One region of the Marinomonas phycocola genome, then DNA from elsewhere that is predicted to be linked to it. Evidence: predicted binding sites of a transcription regulator. Region 1 holds the regulator's gene; each other region holds the start of a gene.
What was found. Region 1 encodes LexA, which represses DNA repair genes until DNA is damaged. Its sites were predicted from a motif close to TACTGTNTANNTANACAGTA; they were not measured.
Positions count from the first base shown of each region.

Region 2: a site for LexA is predicted at 1,747-1,766, ahead of uvrA (excinuclease ABC subunit UvrA). Genes of this name have one in related genera too.
Region 3: a site for LexA is predicted at 1,237-1,256, ahead of dinB (DNA polymerase IV). Genes of this name have one in related genera too.
Region 4: a site for LexA is predicted at 1,697-1,716, ahead of recN (DNA repair protein RecN). Genes of this name have one in related genera too.

Region 1 is NZ_JBLIXL010000013.1:70,900-74,118, reverse strand. It holds gene dinG (ATP-dependent DNA helicase DinG) at 1-1,579, opposite strand, end outside; gene lexA (transcriptional repressor LexA) at 1,648-2,268, shown strand; gene ACMUMJ_RS10950 (hypothetical protein) at 2,386-2,664, opposite strand; gene ACMUMJ_RS10945 (DUF6586 family protein) at 2,667-3,134, opposite strand; gene topA (type I DNA topoisomerase) at 3,131-3,219, opposite strand, start outside.
Region 2 is NZ_JBLIXL010000004.1:24,023-27,241, reverse strand. It holds gene uvrA (excinuclease ABC subunit UvrA) at 1-1,692, opposite strand, end outside; gene ACMUMJ_RS04240 (MFS transporter) at 1,853-3,211, shown strand.
Region 3 is NZ_JBLIXL010000021.1:3,725-6,943, forward strand. It holds gene ACMUMJ_RS13495 (alpha/beta hydrolase) at 1-90, opposite strand, end outside; gene dinB (DNA polymerase IV) at 133-1,194, opposite strand; gene ACMUMJ_RS13505 (LPP20 family lipoprotein) at 1,665-2,288, shown strand; gene ACMUMJ_RS13510 (flagellar assembly protein T N-terminal domain-containing protein) at 2,288-3,219, shown strand, end outside.
Region 4 is NZ_JBLIXL010000021.1:34,702-37,920, reverse strand. It holds gene recN (DNA repair protein RecN) at 1-1,638, opposite strand, end outside; gene grpE (nucleotide exchange factor GrpE) at 1,854-2,438, shown strand; gene dnaK (molecular chaperone DnaK) at 2,541-3,219, shown strand, end outside.

The sequences.
Region 1 (3,219 bases):
TTGGCTCACAATCCATTTTGGGAATGATAAGTTGGCCTTTATTTTGAAAATCAAATGGACTGATTACTCTTAAATATTCACTTTCATGCGGAACACCGCTTCTCATATTAAAACGAGAAAAATTATTTAATGCAGTTAATGTTGCCGAGGTCACAACAGCGGCGTAACACTTATCCCATAATTGCTGACGCAATGTGTGTGCAGCTAAAATAGGGGAACCACCAAGCTCTATGTCTTGTTCCATGCCACTACCAGACAAGGTAAGCCAACGAGCATTAGGCGGGTAATTCAAATCGTCTAAAGTAGAATACAATTGCCATAGCGCTTTTGACTGCTCTAGGCGTGATAGCACAACCCCCAAAATAGGCATCCATGTATCTGCCACCTCTTGAGTCAGGCCCATACCTTCATTCTGCTTCGCTTTTTTGCACTCATCTTGAATGCTTTCAATACTGCCAAAGAGCTTTTGAAAACCGGTTTGTAAGCTGTAGGCCAATTGCCTCAGTCCGTCGGGGATCACACCAAATTCGAATCGGTGAACATTGTTATCACTGTCTAGGTTTTTATCAGCAATAAAAGGCGCAAGACCTTGCTGTGCATACTGGATAAAATTTACCAATGTTTGAACTTGCTGAGGTATTTTTAACAACAATTGCCCTGTAAGACTGATGTCATCCGTCAATTCTTGCTTAAGAGAAACTAGATTTTTTTCTAGCTGCCTCAGCCATTGAATGCTTTGTTGTAACCGCATTTCATGACGAAAGTGACTAATGGCTTTATCAGGTAGGTGATGTCCTTCATCAAAAACATAAACCGTGTCACTCGGGTTCGTTAAAATAGCACCTCCCCCTAAAGACAAATCCGCCAGAACTAAATCGTGATTAGCAACAATCACGTCTGCTGTCTCGATTTCAGCTCTTGCTTTATAAAACGGACAAGCGGAAAAATTAGCACAATTACGATTGGTGCATTGCTGATGATCCGTCGTCACTCTGCGCCAATCATCTTCTCGTAAAATGCCCTTCCAGTTGTCTTTATCCCCATCCCAATCGCCAGACTTAATAGCATTGTCCATTTCTTGATATAGAGCGGCATTCACATCACCAGCCTGTCGATGTTGTTCAAATAAACTCGCAAACATGTCTTCCATAACCTGAGTTTCGGAATCTAAAAAGCCTTCCAATTGATTAAGACACAGATAACGCCCTCTCCCCTTCGCAAGAGTATAAGCAAAATGATAATCTGTATGTTTCAAAAGATCTGGAAGCTCTTTGTGCAAAATTTGCTCTTGCAGAGCGACGGTGGCGGTGGAGATTACCAGTTTTTTGCCACGTTCTTTTGCGATGGGAATAACCGATAGGCAGTAGGACAGAGTTTTACCTGTGCCAGTGCCCGCCTCTACAACGGCAACGTGCTTCTCTCCCAAACGGACACCTTCAGAGTCTTGCTTAATATTGCCAATTGTACGAGCAATTGTGGCAATCATCTGTTTTTGCCCTAAACGTGGCTTATGGCTTTTTGCAGCCAAAGACGCTCTATAAGCACTATGTATTTTTGTCTTTAATTCATCTGAAAGCATTATTTAATTGAGAACATCTTTAAAAGCTGTATATAATAACAGTAACTGTACAAACAACCAGATGCCTTATGATTAAATTAACAAAAAGACAATCCGAAGTAATGGACATGATACGCGAATTCATTGCTGAAACAGGTTTTCCCCCCACTCGGGCCGAAATTGCAAAACACTTGGGATTTAAATCCCCTAATGCCGCTGAGGAGCATCTTAAAGCATTATCGAAAAAAGGTGCTATAGAGATCTTACCAGGTGCCTCCAGAGGATTAAAAATAGTTGAAGAACTATCCGATGAACTTCCTGTGGACATTGGTTTGCCCATCATAGGAAAAGTAGCCGCTGGTTTTCCCATATTAGCGCAGGAAAACGTCTCGTCTTATGTTCAGATTCCACCTGAAATGTTCTATCCAAAAGCAGATTATTTCCTCTCTGTCACTGGAATGAGTATGAAAGACATAGGGATTTTTGACGGTGATTTAATTGCCGTTCATAAAACCAATTCGGTGAAAAATGGTCAGGTTGTTGTCGCTCGAATCGATAACGAAGTAACCGTAAAACGTTTTCAACAAGATGGTAAAATCATTCATCTAATTGCAGAAAACAGTGAGTTTAATGACATTACAGTCGACTTAGAAACCACTGAATTTGCTATTGAGGGCATATCAGTTGGTGTTATCAGGCAATCCCTCTAATGCTCCTAACGCTTTATCGAAAATAAAAGAGCCTTTATAAATTGAAATATATTCTTTTTATAGGGGCTCTTTTATGAAGATGGCGTTCAACTATTGAATCAAATCCACTCTGATACATTAATGCAGTGTTTTTGGCGTATCAACTACTGTTTCAAAGTCTTCAATAAAGTCGTCTTCTGGCATGTCGTTAAAGTCTTCTGAGTAAACAAAGTCTATACCCGCATGGAACATACACTTTGCTAAATCAAAATAACGATTTTGCAAAAACGCTTTTGTATCATCAGAAATCGTTAATACAGCTAACGGCTCAGAGTTTTCATTTTTATCTGCATTGACTGGGCGCAACACAATATCACCATTATCTAATTCAACAATTTCTAAATAAGCTTCATTCATTCTTAATACTCTGTGGACTCTTCTCTATATCGAAGAGCTAACTCCGAGATAGATTGTAAATAGAATGCTATCGAATTTTCTGAGCTACTGCTACTCACAATCACGTTGCTCATCACAACGCCCTGAGGTCTTGAGTAGCACTCATAAGCCGTAACATACGCTTTCTCTAATTGGGAAAGCCAACTTGATGGGTCAGATGATAAAGCATTCAGCTCCTGTAATACAGGAATTGAAATGCCTTTTTGATTTGCCTGCTCCAAAAGGCGGGAAATATCCAAGTCGTGCTGCAATGAATAGTTCGCACACACCTCTTGAAGCAAGCCGTTTAATCCGCTCTTCAGATGAAATAGTGCAGAATCTTCATACGCTTTTTCCATCCAAGATTCATCCGAGCTAGATAACAACTTTAGGAAGCGACGCGCAACATCCAGTTTTTTATTGGTTACGCTCGCCCCACTCGGATTACTCATTTAGATTTTTTTCCTTCTTCAATCACCCATTTATTACCAACATAGTACGCCTTCCAGCCAGTCGGCTTGCCATTTTCTTCTGTCA
Region 2 (3,219 bases), on a different contig from region 1:
GCCTGCTCCAGGACCAATATCGACAACAAAGTCTGCAACTCTTATGGCGTCTTCATCGTGTTCGACAACTATGACAGTATTACCGAGATCCCTTAATCGAGTTAATGTGGCAATTAAGCGTTCATTATCTCGTTGATGCAACCCAATGGAGGGTTCATCCAATATGTACATGACACCTACAAGGCCTGCGCCAATCTGGCTTGCAAGCCGGATACGCTGAGCTTCTCCTCCAGATAAAGAATCTGCTTTTCGGTCAAGCGTTAAATACTCTAATCCGACATTAGCAAGGAAAGTTAAGCGATCTCGTATCTCCTTCAAAATTTTTGACGCAATTTCACCCTTCGAGCCCGGTAGTGTAAGACTATCAAAATAACTTAAGCAATCTGCAATAGGTTTGGAGGTGATGTCTGGAATGGTTAATTCTTCTATAAATACGTTTCGTGCCGCTTTATTTAATCGAGCTCCATGGCATTCGGGACACGCTTGAACGCTGATATATTGCGACAAATCATCGCGAACTGAGTCTGACTCTGTTTCGTGGTAACGACGTTGTAAGTTTGGAATAACACCTTCAAATGCATGTGAACGAGTCATTTTATCTCCACGTTCATTGATATACACGAAAGAAATTTTATCTTTACCTGAACCATTTAAAATGTGTTTCTTGTGTTTTTCAGGAATGTCTTTAAATGGCAATTCGATATCAAACTCATAATGTTCCGCAAGAGCCTGTAGCTGTTGAAAATAGAAGATGCTACGTCTTCCCCAGCCTCGAATAGCGCCTTCAGCAAGCGTTAGACTATCATCTACAACAATAAGACTTGAATCAAAAAGTTGGTGTGTTCCTAGACCATCACAGGTAGGACAGGCTCCGTTTGGATTATTAAAAGAAAAGAGCCTTGGTTCAAGTTCGGTAATACTGTAACCACAGACAGGGCAGGCGAATTTGCTTGAAAAAATATGAATTTCTTTTGGTGAATCCATATTAATCACTTTTGCGATGCCATCGGACAGTGTCAGGCAAGTCTCAAACGACTCGGCAAGGCGCAGTTGTAAATCTTTTCTTACTTTGAAGCGATCTATTACGACTTCAATGGTATGCTTCTTGTTTTTTTCTAAGGTCGGAGCATCATCTAAATCAACAACTAAGCCGTCAATGCGTGCACGAATAAAGCCTTTTGATAATAAATCACTAATAGTATGTAAGTGTTCGCCTTTACGGTCTTTGACTACTGGGGCTAAGAGCATTAGCTTTGTATCTACGGGTAACGAAAGGACTTTATCCACCATTTGTGAAATGGTTTGTGCTTCTAAAGGCTCTCCATGGTCAGGGCATCTTGGCTGTCCTGCTCTGGCAAACAATAATCGTAGATAATCGTATATTTCAGTAATTGTTCCAACGGTAGATCGTGGATTATGAGATGTGGACTTTTGCTCTATTGATATGGCGGGTGACAGGCCTTCAATATGGTCAATATCTGGTTTTTCCATCATTGATAAAAATTGGCGTGCATACGTTGAGAGTGATTCAACATAGCGCCTTTGCCCTTCAGCATAAAGCGTATCAAATGCTAAAGACGATTTCCCTGAGCCAGAAAGACCCGTTATGACAATGAGTTTGTCCCTTGGAATATCTAGGTCAATATTTTTGAGGTTATGGGTACGCGCCCCTCGAATGGTGATATTATCCATTTGTCTCCGACCCTGTAATAAAACATAAAAATCATTATACGTATTTGTTAAAATAACTGTCTATTTTTACAGTAGTTATGATAGAGCTTCAACGCTATTTTTTGTAAAATATGAATTTATCAACATTTCTTTTTTAATTTTACGCGGTACCAACTTTATTATGGATGCATTCGAGCGTCGTTCAGTGATTGCTCTGGCAACGGTGTATTTATTCCGTATGCTGGGTCTCTTTCTTATCATACCGATCATTAGTATTTCTGCAGTGGATCTGAATGGGGCGAATACGGCTTTAATTGGTACAGCAATTGGCATTTATGGCTTAACTCAAGCGTTATTACAAATTCCAATGGGAATGTTGTCAGATAATGTCGGCCGTAAGAAAATTATTATAATCGGCCTTATTTTGTTCGCACTTGGTAGTATTTTATGCGCAAACGCAAATGACATTATTAGTTTAATTGTCGGTCGTGCAGTTCAAGGCTCGGGAGCGATCGCTAGTACATTGATGGCTCTTCTTAGTGATGTGACTCGCGAACAAAATAGAACCAAAGCGATGGCAACAGTGGGTATCAGTATTGGAGTATCCTTTATGCTATCTCTTGTTTTAGGTCCATGGTTGTATTCATTAATTGGTTTATCAGGTTTGTTCTACTTGTCTTTTATCTCGTCCTTGCTCGGCATACTTTTAATTATTTGGATGATTCCAAACATAACGCAACATACGTTCAGAAGAGATACGACGCCCAGTTTATCGGCATTAGGAAGGGTTTTGAAAAATACTCAACTAGGCTCTATGAATGTCAGCGTGTTCTTATTGCATGCAAGTCTAACTGCGTTATTTATTTGTATTCCCAGTTTCTTAATTATTCAGTTTGACTTCCCTTTATTAAATCATAGTTGGCTTTACTTATTAGTCATGGGATTGGCGTTTATTGGTATGATACCATTAGTCATTATTGCGGAAGCGAAAGGGAAAATGAAACAGGTCATGACAGCTGTTATGTTTCTGCTGTCTATTTCCATTATGTTAATGGCATTTATACCAAGTATGGTCTTGTTTGGTGTGTTGCTGTGGGTTTATTTTGTGGCTTTTAATACATTAGAAGCGACCTTACCATCGGTTGTTAGTAAACTGTCTCCCGTGGGCTATCGTGGAACAGCCATGGGGGTATTTTCGACTCATCAATTCTTAGGTGCTTTTATTGGTGGTGTTGGCGGTGGATGGTTGTTGCAAAGCACGTCTGTAGAAACGTTGTTTATTACGGTAGGAGCGGCCTTATTTATTTGGTCTTTGTTATTGTTGAACCAGCCTGCACCCCCAACGCTAACCAGTTTGGCGTTTAGTCTAGACAGCTATAATAATGAAGACATCAAAGAGTTATCGTTACAATTAATAAACATCCAAGGAGTGGAAGAAATGCAATTATTTGCAGATGAAAAAACAGCGTATTTAAAAATTAATAAACAACAATTAGACAGAGATGATTTGCTGCGTGTTGTACCGCAGATAACTCTTTAAAGAACATG
Region 3 (3,219 bases), on a different contig from region 1:
GTGTCCGTCCGCCCCTAGACCATGTAGCCAAATAACCGCACTGTCTACTGAGGGAGACGTTTCTACAACAACACATTCTAACAATGGCATTCTTTAATCCTCTATTTTAAAAATGAACCCACTCAACACGTATTACTCGTCTAACGGTAACTGCATTTGCATGGCATTATCCGATTTTAACCGATATCCCAGCCCAAGTAAGCGCACAGGTCGAGATTGACGAGCAATGGCTTCACTCATTAGCATTCTAAAGAAAGTGTCTTCTTCACCAGGTTGATAGGTTTTTTCCACCGTCGTTTGTTGAAAATTATCAAATTTCACTTTCACATAAAATTTACTCGGGTGTAAGGCTTCTTTTTTATTCGACATGCGGCGTGTCAGTTCTTCCATCAATATGGGAATTTGCAATAAGCATTCCCCCATTGTCTGCAAATCTTTATCGTATGTATGCTCCACCGAAAGGCTTTTACGAATTCGATTGACTTGCACTTCACGTTCATCAATCCCTAAAGCCAACTGAGACAAACGATAGGCAAAGCTACCAAACTGCTTTAATAACACCGTAAAGTCGACTTGTTGTAAATCCAGACAGGTTTCAATGTTTAGCTTATGCAGCTTTTCCTGGCCTACTTTACCAAGCCCCCAAATGTTTTTAATTGGAATGGTTTTAACAAATTCACTTTGCGATTCTGGCGTCACAACAAATTGACCATTTGGTTTATTCCAATCGCTGGCAACTTTGGCTAAAAACTTATTACTGGCAATGCCCGCAGACACTGTAATTCCTGTTATTTGAAAGATTTTTTGTCGAATGTCTTCTGCCATTAAGGTTGCACTGCCTCTACACAGCGTCACGTCAGTCACGTCAAGATACGCTTCATCTAAAGAAAGAGGTTCGATCCGATCCGTAAATTCATTAAAAACAGATCGCATTTGTTGTGACACTTCACGATATTTCTGCATGTTTCCGGGGATAATGGTTAACTGAGGGCAAAGTCGAACAGCATGGGCCGAAGACATCGCTGAGCGAACACCGTATTTACGGGCGTTATAATTCGCTGTTGAAATCACGCCTCTTGACGCAGACGGACCTCCGATAGCCAAAGGAACAGCACGCAATTCTGGACGATCACGCATTTCTACCGCAGCAAAGAAACAATCCGCGTCAATATGAATAATTTTTCTCTGGGACATAACTTAAATAAAAGCAATTAAGAATACTGAAAATACCACAAATACTGTATATAAAAACAGCTGTATTCATCATTTCCGCATAAATTCATTTCTTCATTGGCGTTATTTTCATCTAATTTTCCTTACAAACAAATTATCCTTTAAGATATGCAAGAAAAAGCCGTAAACTAATTACCTAAGGCGATCATCAGGATATGGGTAATATGAATTATACAGCACTGTCCATTCTTACATCATTTACCGTGATGCTATCAGGGTGCAACTATACTTATCATAAAACGTCGAGCGAAGAAGAAATAATTAAGCCTTCAAACCCAATGAATACCGTAATCACTGAAGAAGAACCAAAAAATCAATCTCAACAGCCCACTCCTCGTAAGATTATTATTTACAGGGTTCATTAATAAAGATCACTAAAACACCACAAATATAACGTGGTGCGATTTAAGAAAGAATTAGGAGACATTGCAATGCGTTTTTTCAAACCTGTGTACCTTTTATGTTTCGCCAGCGTGTTGTTAACAGCATGTAATGCACTGCAAAATGCAAACAACTGTACCAACATCGCCCCTTGCAATAACAACACTGTCAGTAATTCATTATTGGATAACAATAGCAGCAGTAACAACGGCAGCCCTTTCGAAATTATCGATGTGATTCCTAGAGAGCCCATCATTATCAATGCAACGGGTTACTCAGCACCGATTAGCAATAAAAAGTTCTCCAAGTCTCAAGCCAAACTACTCTCACTGCGCGGATCAAAGTTAGACGCCTACCGTAATTTGTCTGAACGTGTTTATGGTTTAAAAATCAATGGATCATCTACTCTAAGTAATATGATGACTCAGAACGACGAGCTCAGAACATACGTAGATGCATACCTTGTTGGTGCAAAAGTGGTTTCCCAACGAGAATTGGATGATGGCAGTTTTGAAACCGTCGTAGAAATGGCGCTACAAGAAAACTTTCGTCAATGCGCAGGTACACCAGAAAGCATAAAATCCAATCCGGCTTGCCAAATTCGTCCATCCTATCGTAGTGCTGATACCAGTAAAGCACAAAGTCAAACTAACAACTTTTATTCTGTAGAATAATGAACAGTTTTTTTAAGCGCCTCTCGCTCAGTACACTCAGCATCGCCTTACTAAGCGGTTATCCTTTAAATGCGGCCAGTATAGAATCGTCTGGTCGAGCCATCATTTATAACAATGATATTGAAGACGCTCGTTATCGAGCAACAGAACAAGCGATCAAACAAGCCGTTTTACAGTCTAGTGCAACCTTAATTGCAAATGACAAACTTGATAATGGCCAACTGGATTCCTCCATTCACCTGCAATCCGCAGGGTTCGCTGAATCAACAAAGATCTTGTCTGAAATCATTGACGATAACATTCTAAAAATACGCATTTCCACCGAAATCACCGATGAAATGCAATGCCGAAATGGCGCAACAAATCTTTATAAAAAATCCGTTGGGATCACAGGATTCGCCTTACAGTCACCTCAACACGCCAATGTCGGTGCGCTGCACAATATCCCACGGGCACTCCCTAAAAGCTTAACAAATGAAATCAACAAACAGGGCTATTTACATGCCCTAGCCGCCACAGAAATACTCATTTACCCAGACCTCATTAACGCGCCAACCTCAAGAAATGTTGATGGCTCTCTCACTGATGTCGCTAAAATTGGTGAAGAGTTGGGCGTTCAGTACGTGGTCAGCGGTGTCATACGCGACATCGATGAACTGAATCCTAGAAACCCAAATCAAGATACGCCATTGAACTCACTTTTAAGATGGGCTAATAAAGAAACCAACGAACGCAATATCATGCTTGATATTTATATTTATGATGGTTTCAGTGGTGCACTATTATTTGAACAAAGCTATCAAGAGTCTGGCGTTTGGACATTAAAACGTAATAAAAAAGTGGGATTCGGGTCGAACGCTTTTTGGAAAACAAATTATGGAAACGTTGTAAAACAAGTTTTGTGGCAGGCCTCTCTTGATGCCAGCGAGAA
Region 4 (3,219 bases), on a different contig from region 1:
TGCATGGGCCAATGTTTGTTGAGTGAGCTCTAAGCCACCGAGTAAGCGAGCAATCTCTACGGTGCGGTCTTTAGCTCTTAACGTGGTGACTGCAGAGGAAGTTTGCTGTTCTTCGACTTCTTTTTTCACCAATAAGTGCTGGTGGCCTTGAGCGGCAACTTGTGCCAAATGGGTCACGCAGAAAACTTGGCCTTTTGAACCTACCGATCTGAGCATGCGTCCAACAACTTCAGCAATACCACCGCTGATGCCGACGTCTACTTCATCAAAAATAAGGGGCGGAATAGTGGATGTGCTGGCCGTTACAACTTGGATGCCTAAGCTGATTCTTGACAGTTCACCACCTGATGCAACTTTTCGCAGAGGCTGCGCTGGTTGCCCTGGATTGGAGGCAATCATGTATTCAATATCTTCAAAACCACTACTGCTTACTTCATCGAGTGGGAGGCAATGAATTTGAAACTGCGCATAAGGCATTCCCAAGGCATGAATTTGCTCTTCTACTTTGCTCGAAAGTCGATCTTTTGCTTGAATCCTGAGTTCTGTAAGTTCAGTCGCGATGTCTGTTAGTTTCTGATAAATCTGTTCTTCTTTTTCTTTTAGCGTGTCTAAATTTTCGTGACTACCTAACACGTCATTTAAATCGGCTGTAATGCTTTCTTGAAGTATCAATAGCATTTCAGGCGATGTTTTGTGCTTGCGTGCGGTGTTGTAAATGTCACTTAGGCGTTGTTCTACCTCGGCCAAGCGAGAAGGGTCTTGCTCTAATGTGTCTTGATAATGGGAAAGGCTATCACAGGCTTCTTCAATCTGAATTAGGGCCTCATTCATTAAATCGCATGCACTTTGTAATTGAGGTGTGCGAGTTTGAATACTGGATGCGGTTAATACAGCATGATTCAACAAAGTTTGAATATTGTTGTTTTCATCTTCCGATAAAATAAGGCTAGTTTGATAGGCTTTTTGTTGGGCGTCGGCAACGGTAGCGAGGAAGCTTTGTTCATCTTCCAGCGCTTTCAGCTCTCCTTCTTTTAGCGCGAGTTGCTCCAATTCTTGGACTTGATAGGAAAGCAGTTGAATACGAGCTTCTTGGTCTGCTGATCGATTGAGTTGGGCGTTGAGTTCTGTTTTGATTTGTTTCCAGTCATGGAAATGTTTTTTGACCTCCTGAGCCAGAGGCTCTAACCCTCCGAAGGCATCCAATTGGGCTCTCTGGGCGCTTTTTTTCAATAATGACTGGTGTTCGTGTTGACCGTGTATGTCTATTAGATGCGAACCTACGGACTTTAAATCAGCCAATGCGCAAGGGCGGTTGTTTATATAGGCTTTTGATTTACCTTCTTTGGTGACAATACGACGCAGGCTGCAATGTTGGTCAGACTCTAGGTCCCTTTCTTGTAACCATTTTTGAATGGCGACGTTTTCGCTCACATCGAACGTTGCGTTAATTTCTGCTTTATTTTCCCCATGTCTAACCACGCCACTGTCTGTTCTTGCGCCAAGACATAGGGACAATGCATCTACCATAATGGATTTACCCGCACCTGTTTCTCCGGAAATGACTGTCATTCCCTTGCGGAATTCAAGTTCGAGTGACTCAACAATAGCAAAATTAGTAATTGATATATTGGTTAACATGGTTATTTGCTCTCCATGAGGGATGTGTATGCGCTTTGTTTAATATAAATCTGAAAACACATGGTTATTTATACAGTATTTTGTTGTTTTTTGACAAGGGTTGGCAATAAAAAAAATTCCCTTAAATTTAATGAGGATTTGCTATTGAAAGGTAGAACCCAATCCCCATATATCCCACACAGACAATGAACACGTTCTGTTATTTGGAGGAAGTAATGAGTGATAAGCAAAAAAATTCGTCTTTTGACGCGGAGCAAGATTTGAATAACGAAGCAGAAAACATTCAATCAGAGAATGTAGAGTCTATTGTAGAGCCAGAGTCTGAAGTGTTTTCTTCAGAGTTTGATGAGCAACTGTCCTTTGCTTTAGAAGAAGCGACTAAATACAAAGAAGCGGCGCTACGTGCGCAAGCTGATGTGCAAAATATTCGTCGTCGTGCGGATTTGGACATCGAGAAAGCGCATAAATTTGGTTTAGAAAAATTCGCTAAAGAAGTGATTGTAGTAGCAGACAATTTAGAGCGAGCGTTAAGTTCTACGGAAAAATCGGAAGGTGAAGATTTAGTACGTGAAGGCGTTGAATTAACGTTGAAAAGCTTAGTTGAAACATTATCTCGCTTTGAAGTTAAAGCGGTTGACCCTCATGGCGAACCCTTTAGCCCAGATTTTCATCAAGCCATTACTATGGTGCCGAATCCTGATTTAGAACCGAACACTGTTATGGACGTTATTCAGAAAGGTTACACCTTGCACGGTCGTTTATTACGTCCAGCAATGGTCGTTGTTTCAAGCGCGGCGTAATACTCTGTCACTTTTTTGACACTGATTGGTTGAAATGCTCAAAAGAGCACCCAAATACAGAATTAACAAATGTAATAACTGATTTTTACTGGAGAAAAAACCATGGGTAAAATCATTGGTATAGATTTAGGTACAACAAACTCTTGTGTTTCCGTATTAGACGGTGACAAAGCTCGTGTAATTGAAAATGCTGAAGGCGATCGAACCACCCCATCCATTGTTGCGTATGCAGAAGATGGTGAAATTTTGGTTGGTCAATCAGCAAAACGTCAAGCTGTAACAAACCCAACACATACTTTATTTGCGGTTAAGCGTTTGATTGGTCGTCGTTTTAAAGATGATGTTGTACAAAAAGACATCTCTATGGTGCCATACAAAATTATTCAAGCAGAAAATGGCGATGCGTGGGTTGAGGCAAAAGGCGATAAGAAAGCTCCACCACAAATTTCTGCTGAAGTTTTGAAAAAAATGAAGAAAACAGCAGAAGACTATCTTGGTGAGACTGTGTCTGAAGCGGTTATCACGGTTCCTGCTTACTTCAATGACTCTCAGCGTCAAGCAACAAAAGACGCGGGCAAAATTGCTGGTCTTGAAGTGAAACGTATAATCAATGAGCCAACAGCAGCTGCATTGGCATACGGTTTAGATAAAAATGCTGGCGATTCTGTTATCGCTGTATACGACCTTGGTGGTGGTACATTTGATATTTCTATTATTGAAATCGCAGACGTTGATGGTGAGAAGCAATTCGAAGTATTAGCGACAAACGGTGATACGTTCC